4 regions of the Priestia sp. J2 genome follow, and region 4 is predicted to be linked to each of the others. Evidence: riboswitches for the same ligand, from Rfam matches in the RefSeq annotation. Region 4 holds a riboswitch; each other region holds the start of a gene.
What was found. A riboswitch is a leader RNA that binds a small molecule or an ion and turns the genes downstream of it on or off. The one in region 4 is predicted to bind S-adenosylmethionine.
Positions count from the first base shown of each region.

Region 1: linked by a shared signal. The riboswitch ahead of LJY09_RS19570 (hypothetical protein) and the one ahead of LJY09_RS05900 (hypothetical protein) in region 4 are both predicted to bind S-adenosylmethionine.
Region 2: linked by a shared signal. The riboswitch ahead of metK (methionine adenosyltransferase) and the one ahead of LJY09_RS05900 (hypothetical protein) in region 4 are both predicted to bind S-adenosylmethionine.
Region 3: linked by a shared signal. The riboswitch ahead of LJY09_RS06970 (trans-sulfuration enzyme family protein) and the one ahead of LJY09_RS05900 (hypothetical protein) in region 4 are both predicted to bind S-adenosylmethionine.

Region 1 is NZ_CP086208.1:3,771,030-3,776,126, reverse strand. It holds gene LJY09_RS19595 (DUF6044 family protein) at 1-1,046, shown strand, start outside; gene LJY09_RS19590 (glycosyltransferase family 2 protein) at 1,059-2,048, shown strand; gene LJY09_RS19585 (hypothetical protein) at 2,156-2,596, shown strand; gene LJY09_RS19580 (GNAT family N-acetyltransferase) at 2,678-3,124, shown strand; gene LJY09_RS19575 (hypothetical protein) at 3,137-3,433, opposite strand; SAM riboswitch class I at 3,555-3,656, shown strand; gene LJY09_RS19570 (hypothetical protein) at 3,726-4,064, shown strand; gene LJY09_RS19565 (DUF1540 domain-containing protein) at 4,165-4,323, shown strand; partial or broken gene alaP (alanine permease AlaP) at 4,639-5,097, shown strand, end outside.
Region 2 is NZ_CP086208.1:4,655,082-4,660,178, forward strand. It holds gene LJY09_RS24060 (glycosyltransferase family 4 protein) at 1-527, shown strand, start outside; gene metK (methionine adenosyltransferase) at 559-1,761, opposite strand; SAM riboswitch class I at 1,894-2,011, opposite strand; gene pckA (phosphoenolpyruvate carboxykinase (ATP)) at 2,386-3,975, shown strand; gene LJY09_RS24075 (DUF2584 domain-containing protein) at 4,010-4,252, opposite strand; gene LJY09_RS24080 (alpha/beta hydrolase family protein) at 4,307-5,089, opposite strand.
Region 3 is NZ_CP086208.1:1,365,533-1,370,629, forward strand. It holds gene LJY09_RS06960 (hypothetical protein) at 1-95, shown strand, start outside; gene LJY09_RS06965 (hypothetical protein) at 165-827, shown strand; SAM riboswitch class I at 994-1,111, shown strand; gene LJY09_RS06970 (trans-sulfuration enzyme family protein) at 1,183-2,328, shown strand; gene LJY09_RS06975 (trans-sulfuration enzyme family protein) at 2,312-3,493, shown strand; gene LJY09_RS06980 (hypothetical protein) at 3,528-3,794, opposite strand; gene LJY09_RS06985 (SIMPL domain-containing protein) at 3,857-4,516, opposite strand; gene putP (sodium/proline symporter PutP) at 4,617-5,097, opposite strand, start outside.
Region 4 is NZ_CP086208.1:1,154,351-1,159,447, forward strand. It holds gene LJY09_RS05885 (methyl-accepting chemotaxis protein) at 1-2, shown strand, start outside; gene LJY09_RS05890 (GNAT family N-acetyltransferase) at 209-715, shown strand; gene LJY09_RS05895 (amidohydrolase) at 763-1,917, shown strand; SAM riboswitch class I at 1,981-2,082, shown strand; gene LJY09_RS05900 (hypothetical protein) at 2,151-2,393, shown strand; gene LJY09_RS05905 (M20/M25/M40 family metallo-hydrolase) at 2,863-4,476, shown strand; gene LJY09_RS05910 (VOC family protein) at 4,495-5,097, opposite strand, start outside.

The sequences.
Region 1 (5,097 bases), 2.5 Mb from region 4:
TTCCTTTTTTAAGCAGTATTGCAGCGATGACTGCTGTCTTTCTGCTCATTGAATACCGACTTGTTGATTCGCTTTTATTTCCGGAGGCCCCGACGAGTCGAAATGAATTTTTAAGCTCTACTCTAAGCTTTGGACATTCCGTTCGCCTTGCTTTGAAGAACTATACGCTCGGGCATACGCATGTAATGACGCTTCATACTTTTGTCATTTTACCGCTTTCTTTTGTCGTATTGTGGTTTGTTGCTCGAAATCGCAAGGAAAAGCTTGAAAAAACGTTTTTGCAGTTATTTATTCTTAATCTACTACTGTCGATTTGGTATGCGTTTTGGTTTTATAAAGGTTGGGAGCCGCTAAAAGAAAAATATCAGCTTTTTAATACGTTCAACTTTGCTAGATTTCACTTTTTACGCCCGCTCATTATTTATTTGATGTTTGCCGTTGGCGGCTATGTTTTGTGGAAAAGGAGCAAGGCGTGGAAAAAGTTTGTGTGGGTATGTTTGATTTTACAGCTGCTTTTGTTATTTATAGCAAATCCTGAACTTTACTATCGCTACAATCACGAGCCTTCAGTCAAAGAATTTTATGCTGTGCATCAATTTGATGAAATAAGCAGATATATTGGAAAACCTAAATCATCTTATCGCGTAGCGAGCATAGGGCTTCATCCATCAATTGCTCAGTATAACGGCTTTTATACGCTAGATACGTATAACAACTTCTATCCGTTAACATATAAACATGAGTTTCGCAAAATTATTGCCAAAGAGCTTGATAAAAATAAAAAACTAGAAAGCTACTATGATCATTGGGGCAATCGCTGCTATTTGTTTGTTAGCGAGCTAGGGAAAAAATATGATTACCGAAAAGACTCAACGAAAAAAATCCGTCATTTGCAGCTTAATATCAGCCAATTTAAGAAAATGGGCGGTCGCTATATTTTTTCAGCTGTGCCAATTGAAAATGCTGAAAGCGACGGTTTGCACTTTTTAAAAGCATTTAACGATAAACAGTCCGCTTGGAAAGTGTATGTATATGAAGCAAAGTAAGGGGGCAATAACATGAACAGACCTATTTTAACGATCGTGGTTCCATGCTACAACGAAGAAGAAGTATTCACAGAGACGTCTTTTCAATTAACTACTGTAGTAAAAGAACTGATTAATGAACGACTTGTATCAAGTGAAAGCACTATTTTATTTGTAGACGATGGAAGTAAAGACAGCACGTGGTCGCTTATTGAAAAAGAAAGCTGCAGCAATTTGTTTGTAAAAGGGTTAAAGTTAGCGCGAAATGTAGGACATCAAAATGCTTTGCTTGCAGGATTAGAAGTAGCTCATAAGCAATCTGACTGCGTCATTTCCATTGACGCGGATTTGCAAGATGATATCAGCGTCATTCGTACTTTTGTAGAGAAATATTGGCTCGGGTATGAAGTTGTATATGGCGTTCGAGACAGCAGAGAAACCGATACATTTTTCAAACGAACCACGGCAGTAGGGTTTTATCGTTTTATGAACAAGCTAGGAATTCAGCTCATTCAAAATCACGCTGATTTTCGCCTTATGAGCAAACGTGCTCTTGGTGAACTCATGAAATATAAAGAAGGAAACGTCTTTTTGCGGGGCCTTGTACCATTAGTAGGATTTCGCTCCACGGAAGTCACATATGACCGCAAAGAACGGACGGCGGGTGAGTCAAAATATCCGCTAAAGAAAATGCTCGCTTTTGCATTTGACGGGATTACGTCTTTTAGCGTAGCACCTATACGCTTACTGACGCTGCTTGGAGGAGCTTCGTTTCTCTTTAGTATTTTGTTTGGCATTTATGCGCTGATTCAAAAATATTTAGATCATACGCAAATTGGCTGGACGTCTCTTATTTTATCAATTTGGCTTGTAGGCGGCCTGCAGCTAATGGGAATAGGTCTTGTCGGAGAATACATTGGCAAGATTTTCAACGAAGTGAAACAGCGTCCTAAATATGCGATTGAAAGAGATTTATATACAAAACACTCGTTAGACAAACAAAAAGATTTGCTGATGCATTAATTAAGAAGCTTCTCCTGAATGGAGAGGCTTTTTTGTTAAAGTGTTTATCATAATTTTTAAGGTAATAGGAGATGCTACTACTAAAATTTCTAAGGAGATCAAAATCTATGAAAAGACTACTTTATACAGTCAGCACTTTTTGTTTTGTTTGGCTTGCTTTTGCAACCATTCATGTCAGCGCTCTTTCGATTGAGAAACTTCCAATGAAGAAATCATCTGAACAATGGTCGGTCGAACTGACAAAAGCGAGCATGACGGGAGATAATCAGCTAAAGTGGAAAAATAACGTCTATCATACATATGGATTAACCGTTGAAAACATTGGAAAAGACGTAGAGCGTGTGCAGGTCCAAGCTTTTAGGCACGAAGGAAAAAATAAGGCGAAATACAGCTTGTTTTCTCCTATTGAAAGGTCTAACTTAAGCAAAAGCGGTCAGCGTTTTCGCTATGCCAATTTTGCTGTTCCTGGAAAAGCGGCAGGCTTAGACATCATGATTAACTGGACGGATGAACAAGGCAACCATCAAGAACATTTTGAATTTAAATAAAAGTCTTCGCTTAGGCGAAGACTTTTTTTTGCAGGAATTTATCTCTGTATGTGGAAAACGAACACGAAAGGAGAGATTGTGATGATTGCAAAAGCTACTGAAGAAGAAATACAGGAAATTCGGACGAAATCTGCTGATGCGCTGTTTGAAGGAACAACGCATCAGTTTCAACCGTCAACTGAACGCGTAAATGAACTAATTGATAATGCCCTTGAAAAAGGGTGTTATTATTTAGTATCTAGACAAGAAAATAAACTTGCAGGCTGGGTTTTTGTCGGTCCATCTGCCGACTTCTTTTCAAAAGCAGAAATTGGCTTTATCTACGAGTTATATGTTTTACCAGAATACCGCGGGCAAGGTCTAGCCAAGCCGTTAATGCAAAAAGCAATTGATGAATTGTCTATCAAAGGATACCCTGAAATCAGACTCAGCGTTCATGCTGGGAATTTTGCACAGCATGTGTACCGTGAACTTGGATTTGTAGATAAACAAATATCAATGAGCCTACAGGTGGCAAAACGTCCGTAATGTTGGTGAATGTCAGCGAGTCCATAAAACATAAGATGTTATACATGCGATGAGGTTCGGTAATGAAAGTAAAAGCAAATAAGTAGCCCAAACGGTGCTTTTATCCAGTGATTCAACAGCTCCGGCACCTGTATTACCTGAGGAGGGGGGATCTTCAAGCGCGTTCATAACTAAAGCCGCCGCTGCTAAAATAATCCCTCCAATGCTTCCGGTTGTTTTGACAATTGCAACGTGGAAAGTAGATGAAAAAGCAATGCTAAGAAGCAGCAGCAAGCTTCCCAAAAAAGCAGATAACATATATCGTTTCATGTGCTCACCATCCTTTATAAAATCATACCATATTTTACTTCTTTTTTCTTTTTATTGAAAAGCTATTGACGTAACCTATAAAACATATTAGAATAGTCAGAAATAATTTAAAAGCGAAATATTCTTATCTAGAGAGGTGGAGGGACTGGCCCTTTGAAGCCTCAGCAACCACAATCATTGAATGGTGCTAATTCCAGCATAGCCTAGCTCTGACAGATAAGAAGAGGAATCTTTTTCTATGATGAAATCCTCTTCTTAGGAAGAAACATTTCGTATAGAAAAGGTGATGACATTGAAAAATACACAACAGGCGCTAAGCGTTGATGATTATTTAGATCTATACTTGTTAGCAAAAGAACTAAAAGACGAAACGTGGCAGCAGGAAATTTTAGCCGCGCTAAAAACGAAGCAAAATCGTTCATTTGAAGACAAACAATCCGCACTCGTTCAAGAAATATGGGAAGATTTTAAACAGTTAAATGAAGATATTTCTTTTACGTATCGCTTAATTCAAGAAGAGCCAACTAATGAACAGTTTCAAGTTAAATTAAGGAACTTGAGAGAACGGCGGATCACGCTGAGTCGTGAATTATATTTAGCTAAAAAACAGTATGTTGAACACACGCAGTAAAAGGATCCGCTTGATAAACAAGCGGTTTTTTTGCATGTAAATGTTAGAAGCGTTCTATTTCGGGTAGTAAATAGATAAGACAAAAAAAGGAGGGATAACAGTGGCCCAAGGTGTATTATGTGAAGTGAATGAGTGCATGTATTGGAAATCGGGAAATAAATGCAGTGCAGAGTCCATTTACGTTGTGAGTCCTGAAAGTAGTCACCATGTTTCTGAAACGGAAGAACCTGGCTGTAAAACTTTTGAACCCGCGAGATAAATGCTAGTTTTATAAAAAAGCATAAAATGAACGATGCGCTGACGGAGTTGAGTCGGCGTTTTTCTATTTTTTGAAAAATACTATTACTTAGGTGCGATAATAAATACATAGTAAAAAAGCAGTGTCTACGTCTAATTGTGCGTTTAAACAAAATGATACGATAATTTTTTTGTTTTTCGACAAAAGAAAAGCGAGAGAAAGGTGATAGAATACAAATATACAGCCTAGCTGACTTTTAGCATAAATTTATATGAAAGCGCTAACAAAAAGCTGTATTCATCTCGTTTTGACAGATTGGAAAAAGGGGAGACGTTTATGCAGGGGAAAACTCAGGGGAAAGAATTGAAACGCGGGTTAGAAGAAAGACATGTGACGCTGATGTCCTTAGGAGCAGCCATAGGGGTAGGGCTGTTTCTTGGATCTGCATCTGCTATTAAATTAGCAGGGCCGGGAATATTATTGGCGTACGGATTTAGCGGAATGATTATGTTTTTTATTATGAGAGCACTTGGAGAAATGGCGATTCAAAAACCTGTTGCAGGTTCATTCAGCAAGTACGCGCGTGACTATTTAGGGCCCCTTGCTGGTTATCTAACAGGTTGGAACTACTGGTTTTTATGGGTTGTAACATGTATGGCTGAAATTACAGCCGTTGGTATTTATATGGGATATTGGTATCCGGATGTACCAAACTGGATTTGGGCGTTATCGGCGCTTGTCATCATGACAACAGTTAACTTCTTAGCTGTTAAGGCATATGGTGAACTGGAATTT
Region 2 (5,097 bases), 1.6 Mb from region 4:
TAGCTAAAGAAAAGAACGCTGATTTTTTACTAAAAATTGCCCGATCTTTACCTGATCATATCCGCCACCAAGTTCACTGGCTTATTGTGGGAGATGGTCCTTTAAAAGAACAAATGCAACAGCAAGCATCTGAGCATATGACATTTACAGGCTTTCTTGAAGGTAAGCAACTTGCTCATATCTATTCTTCATCTGATTTGTTTGTTTTCCCTTCAGAAACAGAAACGTTCGGAAATGTCGTACTGGAGTCTCTTGCTTCTGGAACTCCCGTGGTGGCAGCAAATGCAGGAGGAGTTAAACAGATGGTTCAGCACGGGCGAAACGGCTACCTTTGCAAACCTCACTCCTTAGAAGAATTCAGTTCGGCTATTACAGGTTTACTTGATGATTTGCACCAGCGGCTTCACTTTAGCCATGCAGCGAGACACTATGCTCTTACTCAATCATGGGACGCCATTTTTCAGCATTTGCTTTCAGAATATGAAGATGTCGTAGAAAAATCTGCTGAAGGTATTCAATGGGCATAAAAAAATCTCCGTTTTCACGGAGATTTTTTTATTATTTAGCTAAAGCTTGAGTTTTTAATGCTTCAGCTTTGTCTGTGAACTCCCAAGGAAGCTCCACATCTGTACGACCAAAGTGACCGTAAGCTGCTGTTTGCTTATAAATTGGGCGACGTAAATCAAGCATTTTAATGATGCCTGCTGGACGTAGGTCAAAGTTTTTGCGTACTACATCTACTAGTACTTCTTCAGAAACTTTTCCTGTACCGAATGTATCAATTGAAATAGATACTGGCTGTGCAACACCAATTGCATATGCTAGTTGTACTTCACATTTATCAGCAAGATCAGCTGCTACAATGTTTTTCGCAACATAACGAGCTGCATAAGCTGCTGAACGGTCTACTTTTGTTGCGTCCTTACCAGAGAATGCACCGCCGCCGTGACGAGCATATCCGCCGTAAGTATCAACGATAATTTTACGACCAGTTAAACCAGCATCTCCTTGAGGGCCGCCGATTACGAAACGTCCTGTTGGGTTAATGAAATACTTTGTATTTTCATCAATTAACTCATTTGGAACAACTGGATTAATTACATATTCTTTTAAGTTACGTTGAATTTGCTCTAACGTTACTTCTGGGTGATGCTGAGTTGAAATAACAATTGTATCGATGCGAACAGGTTTGTTGTTTTCATCATATTCAACTGTTACTTGTGTTTTACCATCCGGGCGAAGGTAAGGAAGAATTTCTTCTTTACGTACTTCTGTTAGACGGCGAGCAAGTTTATGAGCTAATGAAATTGGAAGAGGCATTAATTCTTTTGTTTCGTTACATGCATAACCAAACATTAACCCTTGGTCTCCAGCTCCGATTGCTTCGATTTCTTCATCGGACATTTGACCTTCACGTGCTTCTAACGCTTGGTCTACACCAGCAGCGATATCAGCTGACTGCTCGTCGATAGATGTTAATACTGCACAAGTTTCAGCATCAAATCCGTATTTTGCACGAGTATAGCCAATTCCTTTAATTGTTTCACGAACTGTTTTAGGAATATCCACGTAAGTAGAAGTTGTAATTTCACCGCTTACTAAAACTAAACCAGTTGTTACGCTTGTTTCACAAGCAACACGAGCATTTGGATCCTTTGCTAGGATAGCATCAAGAATTGAGTCAGAAATTTGGTCACAAATTTTATCGGGATGTCCCTCTGTAACAGATTCTGACGTGAACAGACGACGTTGTGTTGACATCAGTTTTCCTCCTTATAAATACGATACATTGTGATACGGTACTCATTCCCTTATTTTCATTACACGTTAAAAAATATAAAAAAACCTTTCCTTGTATCGAGGAAAGGTATCAAATTCTACATAAGCCTTTCACTCTTATCGATCAAGGTTGTGCCCTTGCATCAGGTTAGCACCTTATCGTCTACACAAAAAAATGACGATGGTTGCTGGGTTTCACAGGGCCTGTCCCTCCACCAGCTCGGGATAAGAGAGTATCCGTTCAAGGACATATAATACATGAAAAAGCGCTTCACTGTCAACAACATTCAAATGGAAATCATCTCTTTATGTTTGAATCTGTTTTAATGTAACATACTCAAATTTAAAAATAGTATACCTTATTAAGAATGATCACGAAGTTTGGTTAACAAGACAGACCAAAAAAAGGCTTTCACTTGAAATAGCTTCACTTTTTTCGCTTCTAGCACATATACATGTGTCTAAAATAGGTATAACGTACATTTTTTTATAATACACAAACATTTTTAGTTAAATAGTATAGAATAATTAAATAAATGTGTTATACTAATTATAAATTTCAAACATTAATGAATAAATAATAGCTAAAAAAGGAAGGTAGTGCACATGAGTACTGTTGATATGTCTATCGAATTAAATGGTTTGCTTCAATTAAAAACAACAAAACACCAATTATCTGTTCCACAACTTGTTGAAAAAATTCTAGCTCGACGCGAAGGAACGCTGACTTCTACAGGTGCTGTGTCAGTCGAAACCGGAAAATATACAGGCCGCTCTCCTTTGGATAAATTTATTGTAAGCGATGCTGTATCTTCAAAAACGGTTGAATGGGGACCCGTCAATCAGCCAATTTCTGCTCAGCGATTCGATGCGCTATACAAAAAAGTCTTAACCCACTTAAAGAAGCAGGATGAACTTTTTGTTTTTAATGGATATGCTGGAGCTGATAAAAAGTATCAGTTACCAATTCAAGTAGTTAATGAATTTGCATGGCACAACCTATTCGCTCAGCAGTTATTCATTCGCCCTTCAGCTGAACAAAAAACAAATGATGATGTGAAGCCGTTTACAATTGTAGCAGCTCCAACGTTCAAAGCTGACCCTGAAACAGACGGGACGAATTCGGAAACCTTCATTATTCTTTCATTAGAGCGACGCATTGTGCTAATTGGAGGAACTGAATACGCTGGTGAAATGAAAAAATCCATTTTCTCAGTGATGAACTTCTTGCTTCCTCAAAACAATATTCTATCCATGCACTGTTCTGCTAACGTAGGAGAAGAAGGTGACGTTGCATTATTCTTTGGTTTATCTGGAACGGGTAAAACAACGCTTTCTGCTGATGCAAACCGTCGTTTAATCGGAGATGACGAGCACGGTTGGTCAAGCTCTGGTGTATTTAATATTGAAGGAGGCTGCTACGCGAAGTGCATTCAGCTTTCCGAAGAAAAAGAACCGCAAATTTTTAATGCAATTCGCTTCGGCGCAGTACTGGAAAATGTAGTGTTGAATCAAAATACGAAAGTAGCAGATTACAATGATAATAGTTTAACAGAGAATACTCGTGCCGCTTATTCAATTGACTCTATTGATAATACGGTATTGCCAAGCGTTGCTGGGCACCCTACAGCTATTGTCTTTTTAACTGCTGATGCCTTCGGCGTCTTACCTCCAATCAGCAAGCTTACAAAAGAACAAGCGATGTACCATTTTCTGAGCGGATACACTAGTAAGTTAGCTGGAACAGAGCGCGGCGTAACATCGCCACAGGCTACTTTCTCTACATGCTTTGGTGAGCCTTTCTTACCTCTTGCTCCAACAACTTATGCAGAAATGCTAGGAAAGAAAATCGATGAACATAACGTAAATGTCTACCTTGTAAACACTGGATGGACCGGCGGTGAATACGGCGTGGGTGAACGAATGAAGTTAAGTTACACTCGAGCTATGGTTCAAGCAGCTCTTGAAGGAGAACTAGCTAATACCGAAACAGTAACAGATGCTATTTTTGGTTTATCGATTCCAACTCATGTTCCGGGAGTTCCTGATGAAGTGCTTCAGCCTTCTAAAGCATGGAACGATGCAACAGCTTATAACCAAAAAGCAACTGAACTTGCCGCTAAATTCAAAGCGAACTTCAAGCGTTTTAATGATGTAGCATCGGACATTTCAACATTAGGCGGACCTAGAGTCTAATAAAAAACCGATCGTCTTATAGACGATCGGTTTTTTAGTTAGTCGAATGTAATTTTGTCAGTTCATATGTGACAATGGTTTTTTCCTGCTCCATTTCTACCTTACGCACAACAGCAGTTCCAATACATTCTCCATTTTTCGTTTTGTGAATGTTTAATGGAATATCCAACGGATACAAACGATATCCTTTTTTCTCAACTTGAAAAATGTTATCTGTTACACGCTTTTCGTTGCCTTTTGTCACAATCATTGTATTTAATTCTAGCGGCATCCCCATTTTCTCTCACTCCTCACTGTTATTCTACTTGTTTTTTCTATCGTAGCATATCTTTTATTGCGCTTTCATCCACTTCGTTAACTTCTTTACCGTTTCTCGGTTTTCTTTTGGTGGAAAAGCATGTGGAAAGTTTTCAAAATACCAGCTGGTAACTTTTTTATTGGACTTCTTTAGTTTAGATTCGAGCTGATAGGAATGATCAATTGAGACGTTTTTATCTTCTAAACCATGAATAAGCAAGACCGGCGGCTCGACGAGATGAGCACGATGCAAAGGTGTCCTCCATTCGTATCTTTCAGGATATTTAGAAGGAGTTCCTCCAATCACCCGCTTCATCATTCTTCTTAAATCTTCTCTTTCTTCATATGTCAGCACCATATCCGTGACGCCTCCCCATAGCACAAGAGAACGGCTGTCTTTTTTTTCAATGGCTGTGAGTAAAGCCATCACTCCCCCTCGTGAAAACCCAAAAATATGAATGCGGTCATGGTGGACGTTAGGGAGCTGTTTCAGTAAATCGTAAGCAGCAAAAGCATCGTAACGATCATCTCCTGCAAAATCTTCGTTTCCTTCGCCTCCTTGATTTCCCCTATAGAACGGAGCCATCACAATAAAACCTTGTGAAGCAAATTGAATGAGTCGAGCAGGGCGAACCGTTCCTACGTTCTTAATACCTCCTCTTAAGTATAAAAAGCCGTCATACATTCCTTTTTCTTTTGGCTCTGCAAGCATTCCTTTAATCTTAAGCCCTTGACATGCATATGTAATCACCCACAGCGTCACGCGAGGATTTGATGATGGGAAACGCTGTTTATGAAGAATTGTTCCATCTTTCATTTTTTTCC
Region 3 (5,097 bases), 210 kb from region 4:
CAGACGATCGCTCGGGAGGACGCCGTACGGGTTCACGCTCTTCAACACCAGGTGAAAAAGTTATTAAAACGAAAAATTATCGTTGGAAAGCATGACGAACTGGAACGTAAAAGGTGCTTATAAAGCACCTTTTCTATCATATAGGAAAAAGGAGGAGAATGAGAATGAGTATGAATCATTATATTGATAAAATTGTTGAAGTCGATATATCAGGGAAAACAACGTTTATAGGAAAACTTGTTGATCTCGGGTTAGATGTAATGGTTTTATATAATGGACATGATTATTTGTATATTCCTCTTTTACACATACATCGCTTGCGAGAGGTTTCAGAAGAAGATTATACACCTTTACGAACCATAGAAGAGAACTTAATAGAAGAAAGTCAGCGGATTTCTTATCGTAATATTTTACAGCAGGCAAAAGGAAAATTTATTGAAATTTATGTAACAGGAGGAAAATCATTGCATGGCTATATTACAAGCGTGCTGAATGATTATCTTGTGTTTTATTCTCCAGTATATAAAAATGTCTTTGTTTCTTTACATCATTTGAAATGGCTTACCCCTTATAGTAATGAGTTAACCCCTTATTCTTTAAGTGACAAAGAGCTCCCAGTAAGGCCTGCCTCTGCACCTTTTGTCAGAAACTTTGAAGAGCAGCTTAAAAAATATGAAAATCAACTGGTCGTATTAGATTTAGGGGATCAATCAGAAAAAATTGGCGTACTTAAAGAAGTTTCTAATAATATTGTTGAACTAATTACGGCAAATGGAGAAAGTATGTACTGGAAGTTAGCTCACGTAAAATCTGTGCACTTGCCTTAGAAAAAGAGACCTTGGTGTCGTCTCTTTTTTTATGTGCTTATCAGGACAAGTATATTGAATAAACAAATGAGATGATTTAAATTTTTTAGAAAATTATGTTGACAATAAAGAAAATCTTTATTAAAGTTAGTAACAACAAACGTTAACCACCAACAATTATATAGAACTCTTATCAAGAGTGGCGGAGGGACTGGCCCTGCGATGCCCGGCAACCATCAAATGAAACATTCATTTGAACGGTGCTAATTCCTGTGGAACATCAGTATTGTTCTAACAGATGAGAGAAATCGTGTATAAACGAACACTCTTCCATCTGTGAAGAGTGTTTTTTATTTTGAGTTAAGGAGAGAAATAGATGAAAATTGAAACTTTATTAGTTCGTTCAGGAGTAGGTCGTGACCCTTCAACAGGTTCTATTACAACACCCATTTACCAAGCATCAACATTTGCTCATCCTGCTTTAGGGCAAAGTACGGGATTTGACTATGCACGTACGGCAAACCCTACTCGTACAGCATTGGAAGAAGCAATTGCTGCTTTAGAAAAAGGCGAAGTAGGAGTAGCATTCGCTTCAGGAATGGCGGGTGTAATGGCAGTTTTAGCACTATTTAAAAACGGAGATCATTTAATTGTATCAGAGGATTTATACGGAGGAACGTACCGAGTACTAAATGAAATCTTTTCAGAGCAAGGAATTACTGTTTCGTACGTCAACACAGCCCATCTCGAGCAAGTAAAAGATGCGCTTCGTCCCAACACGAAAGCTCTATTTATTGAAACACCTACAAATCCAATGATGCACGTGACTGATTTGCCAGAAGCAATTGCGTTAGCTAAACAGCATGATTTGCTTACTATCGTTGACAATACATTCATGTCCCCTTACTATCAGCGTCCTTTAGAGCTCGGAGCAGATATTGTGATACATAGTGCAAGCAAATACATTGGGGGTCATAATGATGTAGTTGCTGGTCTTGTAGTCGCTCGATGTAGTAGCTTAGGAGAGAAAATTCGTTTTTATCAAAATGCAGCTGGGGCAATCTTAGGTCCACAGGATAGCTGGCTGTTATTGCGCGGTATTAAGACGCTAGCGCTTCGTATGGAAAAACATAACGAAAACGCACTGAAAATTGCAAATTGGCTTACTGCTCATGATCTCGTGGAAAAAGTGTATTACCCTGGTCTTGAAACACATCCGGGCTATGAAATCATGAAGAAACAAGCAACTGGATTTGGAGGCATGATTTCTTTTGCTGTCTCACACCCTAACATCGTGTCAGTACTTTTAGAAAATGTTAAAGTTATTACATTTGCAGAAAGCTTAGGAGGCGTGGAAAGTTTAATGACATTCCCAGCTCGTCAAACACACGCTGATATTCCGGAGGAAATTCGAAATCGTGTCGGAGTAACAAACTGTTTACTTCGATTATCAGTTGGAATTGAGCACGCAGATGATTTAATTAAAGATTTGAAGGAGGCATTTGATGCATACCAACAATAATAAACATAGATTTGGTACGAACTTAATTCATGCAAATACAGGAATTGACGGTCATTTTGGAGCGGTTAACGTACCTATTTATCAGGTATCTACATTTAATCAAGAAGATGAGACGAACAACGGCCGCTATGACTATTCTCGTTCAGGAAACCCAACGCGTGAGGCTTTAGAAAACACTATTGCTCAGCTAGAAAATGGATACGCTGGTTTTGCTTTTTCATCAGGTATGGCTGCTATTTCATCGGTGTTATCTATTTTTGAATCAGGAGATGAAATTTTAGTTTCACACGATACGTACGGCGGGACATATCGTGTATTAACACGACTATTTTCAAAGTTTGGTATCAAAACAACTTTTGTTGATACAACGAAGGTTGAGAAAGTAGAAGAAGCTATCACAAAAGATACGAAGGCTATTTATATCGAAAGCCCTTCAAATCCATTTTTACAGGTAACGGATATTAAAGCAGTAGCAAGTTTGGCGAAGGAGCACAATCTCCTTACAATTGTGGATAACACGTTTTTAACACCTTATCTACAGCAGCCGATTGACCTTGGTGTAAATATTGTCATTCATAGTGCTACAAAATATATCAGCGGCCACAGTGACGTCATTGGCGGTTTAGTTGTAGTAAGCGATGAAAAGCTAGCGGAAGAAGTAAAGTTTGTACAAAATGCTTTTGGTGCTATCTTGGGGCCACAGGATTGTTTTTTACTGCTTCGAGGCATTAAGACATTAAAAGTTCGTTTAGATCAGCAGTTAAAAACAGCGCTGCAGTTTGCAAAGTGGCTTGAAGAACAATCTCTAGTGAGCCGTGTATACTACCCAGGCTTAAAAAGTCATCCGGACCACAAACTCATTTCAGAACAAGCAAATGGATACGGAGCTATGATTTCTTTCCAAGTGCAGGATGAAGAAGTAGCACGACATATTTTACAAGGAGTCAAATTAGCTTCAATTGGAGTTAGTCTAGGTGCAGTTGAATCCATTCTCACGCATCCTGCAACAATGTCTCATGCAAGTATCCCAAAAGAAGTACGTGAAGAAAAAGGAATTACTGATTCACTTCTTCGCCTTTCAGTAGGGCTAGAGGAATTCGAGGATTTGAAGCAAGACTTTAACGCTGTTTTTCAAAGCTTAGAAGAAAAAGCGTTAATTAAATAAAAAAAGGACTTCCATTAAGGAAGTCCTTTTTTTGTTATATACAGCTATCTAAAAGGTTTGTGTATAGGGACGTAAGCGCAACTTTTTCATCAGAGGAAAGACTGCTGTTTAGAATTCTTTTTATGCCAAGATGATATTTTACATACGGTGTTTGCCGAACGCGTGGATGAGTCATTTCATCTTTTAAATCTTTCAGAATGGCTTCGTGAAGCTGATCTTCACTTGTCAGGGCTTGTTTAGAAGCGAAAGAACGGTTCAACCATAGGGTCTGATAAGCTGCTAGTAAATGTTCAGAAGTCATTGTGCAAAGAGCTCCTTTAGATTAGTTTCTTCATTATAATAATCTATAGTTTATCATAAGTATTAATACGTGTACGTAACTTTTACAGAAGCGGATACAGTCAAGGACTGAGCTTGGATAGGGGGAGAGGCTGCTAATAACTTAGGCGAGGAGCCAGATGACTGATAGACGGGGCCTTCTTCGATTAAAATGGGGATTTGGTTAATAGGGAGCTGCAGCGTGTTGGCAATGGTAAAGGCCTTTTCTTTAGCGTTAAGCAAAGCTTTACTTATCGCTTCTTGTTCATATTTATCATCATTTGTAACGTGAAATTGAAGATCTTGCGCTACGTTGGCTCCGCTTGAAAACGTAGCGTTATAAACATCGCCAGCTTGTTTTACATCTTGTACTCTTACTCTAAACAAATGCTGTACTTCGTATCCTGTAAGAGTCGATTTTCCATCGCTGTAATCATATTTAGGATTTATAGTGAATGAAGCTGTTTCAATTTGCTGGTCATTGATTCCAAGTTTTTGTATCTCTTGCAGCAGAGTATTTGAAACAGCTGAATTTTCTTTTAAGGCTTCTTGAACGTCTCGGTTTTCCGTGCGCGTTCCAATCGTCATGGAAATTTCATTTGGAATGGCTGAAGCACTTCCTTCACCAGTTACTTTAATTTCTCTATTTTGTGTATCTGCGCGCAGTGGCTGTGTAGGTTCATAAGGGAAATAAGAATGTTGCATGTAAAAACCCTCCTTAATCCGTCTTTAGTACATATATATGACTGCAGGGCTTGCATTAAAAGCAAAAAGTACACAAGTCGTAACTTGTGTACTTTTTTTACTATTTTGTATGCTGTTCTAATACGCTTTCCATGTTTCTAAATTGATCTTCTACAGCTTCTGAAGGCTTTTTTGTTAACAGACTTACTACAATAACAGCCAGCAAGCTTAAGAAAAATCCAGGAATCATTTCGTAAAGGGCATCTTTCAATGGAGTATTTACCCAAATTAATACTGTAGCTGCACCTACAATCATTCCTGCAAGGGCTCCCCATCTAGTCATACGCTTCCAGTAAAGACTTAGTAAAATGGCCGGGCCAAATGCAGAACCAAATCCAGCCCATGCGTATCCGACAAGTCCTAAAATCGTATCACTAGGCTTTAAAGAAAGCAAAATACCAATAATTGCAACACCTAAAACCGCAGCTCTTCCGACTGTTACAAGCTCTTTGTCAGAGGCTTTACGTCGGAAAAATGTTTTATAAAAATCTTCTGTAACAGAGCTTGCCGTTACAAGCAGCTGAGAAGAAATAGTACTCATA
Region 4 (5,097 bases):
GAAGTCTATCTTGATATGTACGTAATACGCGCAGTTTTCTGCGTGTATTCGTTTTATTTATATCTTTTATAGAAAACGATAAATAGAATTGACACGTTATCAAAGCAGTTGTATAGTGAGTACGCAAGGCGGCAGTCTGTCTTTTTTAATTCTTAGTAAACTTATAAGTTAAATAAAATATTTAAGTACTATATAAGGAGACAAAGAGATGAAAAATGAATTCCGTTTGGCAACAAATGACGACGCGGATAACTTATTGAACTTAACTCTACAAGCATATAAGCCTATCCGAGAGCTAGGCATTCCTTTCTTAGCAGCTACTGCTGATCTTGCCCTCGTTAAGAAAAATATTTCTCAAAACCTTTGCTATGTATATGAAGAAGAGAAAAGAATCGCTGCTACTGTGTCGATACGAATGCCTTGGGGAGAACATCCAGGTCCGTTTGCTGTTCCGCACTTTTGGTGGTTTGCAGTGGACCCGTCGTTTGCCAGGAAAGGCGTTGGATCTAAGCTGCTTCATCTAGTAGAGGAAGAGGTAATAAAAAATACGTTTAAATCGCCAGGTGTGTCTTTAGGAACAGCAAAAGAACATCCTTGGTTAGTTGAGATGTATGAACGAAAAGGATATGTTCAAGCTAAAGAAAAGCACCTTGCAGAAGGCTATACGACCGTATTTCTTTATAAAAAATTCAATGAGGTACACTCTTTGTCATAAAAGATAGAGAAGTGGTCTAAATTAAGAAATGTGAAAGAGTGATAAATATGACAGATCAATTACTACTAAATACGCTAATAGACATACGCCGTGAGCTGCACCGGTTTCCAGAGCTTTCAATGAAAGAATATGAAACAACTAAACGTATTAAAAAGTGGTTAAAGCACTACGATATTTCTATAGCGGATGCATTCCATTTAGACGTGGGAGCAGTAGCGGAAATTGTGGGAGGAAAGCCGGGACCTACTATCGCTATTCGAGCTGATATTGATGCGCTGCCAATTGAAGAAAAAACCAATCTGCCATTTGCTTCTGAAGTGAACGGTGTTATGCACGCATGCGGACATGATTTTCATACGGCTTCTATAATCGGAGCAGCCATTCTTCTCAAAGAGCGTCAGCAGGAGCTTTGCGGTACGGTTCGATTTATCTTTCAACCGGCCGAAGAAACGGCTTCTGGGGCAAAAATGCTCGTTGAAAAAGGTGTGCTCGAAGGAGTAGAAGCGATATTTGGGATGCATAACAAACCGAATCTTCCTGTAGGAACCATTGGTGTCAAATCGGGACCTTTAATGGCAAGTGTTGATCGTTTTGAAATTGACGTCAAAGGAGTAGGCGGTCACGCAGGTATTCCAGAAAAAACAGTAGATCCGATTGCTGCTGCTGGTCAAATTGTTACTAGTTTACAAACCATTGTCAGCCGTAATCTCAGCCCATTTCAAAATGTTGTTGTCAGCATAACTCAAATCCACGGAGGGAGCTCGTGGAACGTCATTCCTGACAAAGTAACGCTTGAAGGAACGGTGCGTACCTTTCAAGAAGAAGCGAGAGAAAAAATACCGGCTCTTATGAAACGATCTGCTGAAGGGATTGGAGCAGCTTTCGGGGCTTCAGTAGACGTTAAATGGTATCCGTATCTTCCTGTAGTAAACAATGATGATACGCTGGAAAAATTGGTTATTAACGCTGCAGAGAATCTTAGTTATCAAGTCGTAGAAGCTGAACAATCGCCTGGAGGAGAAGATTTTGCCGTATATCAGCAGCGTGTACCAGGATTTTTTGTATGGATGGGTACGGCTGGAGAATATGAATGGCACCACCCTTCTTTTTCATTAAATGAAGAGGCATTACTTGTAGCAGCTTCTTATTTTGCTAATCTAAGCTTTGACTTTTTGAATTCATTCCATTACCAAAAAAATTAAAATATTTTTATTTTTCTATTTACGCGGATAGAATTGTTTGATAAAATAAACTTTAAATTAAAAAAGTTATCACGAGTGGACGAGAGATCTGGCTCTTTGACTCCACAGCAACCTACGAATGTAAGGTGCTCCTACCAGCAAAGCATGTGCTTTGGGTGATAAAACGGGTGAAAAACTCATTTTGCATCAAAGCAAAATGAGTTTTTTTTATTTTTCTAAAAGGAGAGGGTTTTATGAGTCATACAGCAGTTGCAGCACATACAGGAGAGAAAGCATTAAAGGAAGCCGTAAAATTATTAGGAAAGCATTATCAAGTAGCTTATCGTGAATTAGAAACATTTTATGAAATTGTGGTCGAAAACCATGTTCGTACATATGCTGTAGGCATAGATATTAAAGATGTACAAAAAGCAAATGAACTAGAAATTTATTCATCATGCTGTTCCAAGCTTGAGCGAGTAGGCTGTCTTTTATAGAAGAAGTTTGCTCGCGCCTCTATTTTTTTAGTGTTTTTAAATAGAAAGCATGTTTTTTGACAATTGAAGAATCTGGTGGGTATAATCATTACTCACTAGGTTTTAAAATTAATCATAAATTGTCGAAATTTTTACACAAATTAAAGGTTACATTCGAAATGAATTGTGGTATGTTATAAAACAAGAATATTTTATGAAAGGAGCATTGAAATGGAAATGTCTCTTGAACATGGAAACGATGCAGGAAGCGAACAGCTTATTGATCGTATCCTAGACTTTTTAGAAGATGACGAAAAGTAAAAAAAAGAGTGTGCGGTGCTAGCCCTAGCCGCGCACTCTTTTTTTATCATGTGCGTCAAGGAAGCGCATACTATGATACATAGGGATAGAATGAAAGGGTCTCTGTCAAAGGGATTGACGAATCGTTTTGTTTGATGGAAAATTTAGAAAAAGGAAAGAGATGAAGGGTATGTCGAACAAAACATCTTTGTATCAAACAAAAGAACAGTTAAAGAAGCTTGTAAGCGAATTGGTTTCTATACCTAGCGTGACAGGAACGATGGCAGAAGTGGAAATGGCTGAATCGATAGCGTCGTATTTATTGAAGCTGCCTTACTTTCAAAAAAACGAGCAAGTTGAGCTTCATTCAACAGGAGACGGGCGATCGATTGTCACAGCTTTTGTTGAAGGAAAAAATACGAATAAAACAGTTGTATTAGTCAGTCATTACGACGTAGTGGATGTACAAGATTATGGACAGTGGAAAAAGGATGCTTTTCACGCTGATACGTTAACGAGTACTTTTTATAATGATATGGAACAAGTTCCGGCGCACGTACAAAAAGATATGATAAAAGGAGACTGGCTTTTTGGCCGAGGAACGATGGACATGAAAGCAGGTATTGCTCTGCATATCAGTATGATTGAACGAGCATGCAACGGAGAGTTTGACGGAAACATCCTGCTTCTGTCGGTACCGGATGAAGAAGTAAATTCGCTCGGAATGAGAAAAGCAGTGCCTGTTCTTTTAGAACTTGCGTGCAAACATCAGCTGGATTTTTCTCTCATGCTAAATGCAGAACCAGTATTCAGCCGCTATCCTGGTGATCAAACGAACTATGTGTACTCAGGATCGATTGGCAAGATCATGCCAAGCTTTTTGTGTTATGGAAAAGAAACTCATGTAGGGGAACCGCTAGCTGGTTTAAATGCTAATTTACTAGCTTCTTATTTAACAAAAGAAATAGAACTAAACGTTGATTTTTGCGAAAAAGTAAGAGATGAAACGAGTCCACCTCCTACGGTACTGATACAAAAAGATTTAAAAGAAGAGTATTCCGTTCAAGTTCCGCACTCTGCCGTTGTATTATTTAATTTATTTATGTTAAACCGCTCTCTTAAAGAAGTAACAGATCTGCTGTTGAAATCGGCTGACAAAGCGGCTTTGAATGTAAAAAAACATTATAATAAAGCTGCTAGGCAGTACGCTGCGGGAATGGAGGGTTCATCCCTTGACGTGAACGTATGGACGTATGAAGAACTTTATACTCATGCAGTCAAACAGCACGGTGAAAAATATGTGCAAGAAATGGAAGCAGCACTTTTGGCACAAGAAGATGATGACAGAAATAAAACCATTAAATTAGTAAACTCTTTAGCTGGTTTATGTAAAGAAGCAGCTCCGATGATAGTCTTATTTTTTACGCCGCCTTTTTACCCGGCCGTTTGTTCACATGATGATCTCTTTGTACAAAGGATTTTGTCAAACGTACAGGCAGCTGCCAAAGAGCAATTCCAAGTGGAGCTAGTTGAACAAAGTTATTTTGGCGGAATTTCGGATTTAAGCTATGCCAGCCTGCAGCACCCGCTTCATACATTTAACACGTTAGTAGCCAATATGCCTCTATGGAATAAAGGATATCATATCCCGCTAGAAGAGCAAGAGGAGCTGAAGATGCCGGTGCTGAACATTGGACCGCTGGGAAGAGATGCGCATCAATGGACCGAAAGATTAGACGTTCAGTATTCCTTTGAGATTTTGCCTCACTTCATTTATCAAGCTATAAAAGAAGCACAGAAATAAACATCCGCCCGCGGATGTTTATTTGTTGAATTTAAAAGAAGCTCCTTGTACGGTAATTTGTTGCGGTGTTAGAGCGTGATCCAATTCAACCAAAAATGGACGCTCTCCAACTTTTTTTAATGTATTATGGACAACACCTTGTGTTCCGCTGCAAAAAATAAGGTTTCCTCCATTGACATATAGTTTTTGACAACGTGCATCAAGTAAAGAGTCTTTGTAGCTTTCGCCAGCCTGAACGTCCAGCAGTTTTGTCCATTTGCTGATGGATTCTTCAAGGTTATGTACAGCACAGTAAATGTTTTTTAGCTGCAGCTGACCGGCTTGATGGGAAGAAAGAGCCGCTAGCTTTGGCTTGCGTTTTTCTTCTGGTTCACCCCACTCAATAAAGAAAGGAAAAGGGAGGGCATCATGGTCACCTTCAATAAAACACATTTGCCATTGAAGTGTTTCTCCATTATTAGTTTGACGAGACCCCGCTACAGGGCCTTTTACAGTGTAGCCCTTGTCTTTCAGCTCGGTTATGAGCAAATCCATATCATCTGTACGAAGGGCAAATCGCCCAAAATGACCAAACGGCGTATGTTCGTTAACAAGCTGCTGAATAAGGTCATTATCTGTAAC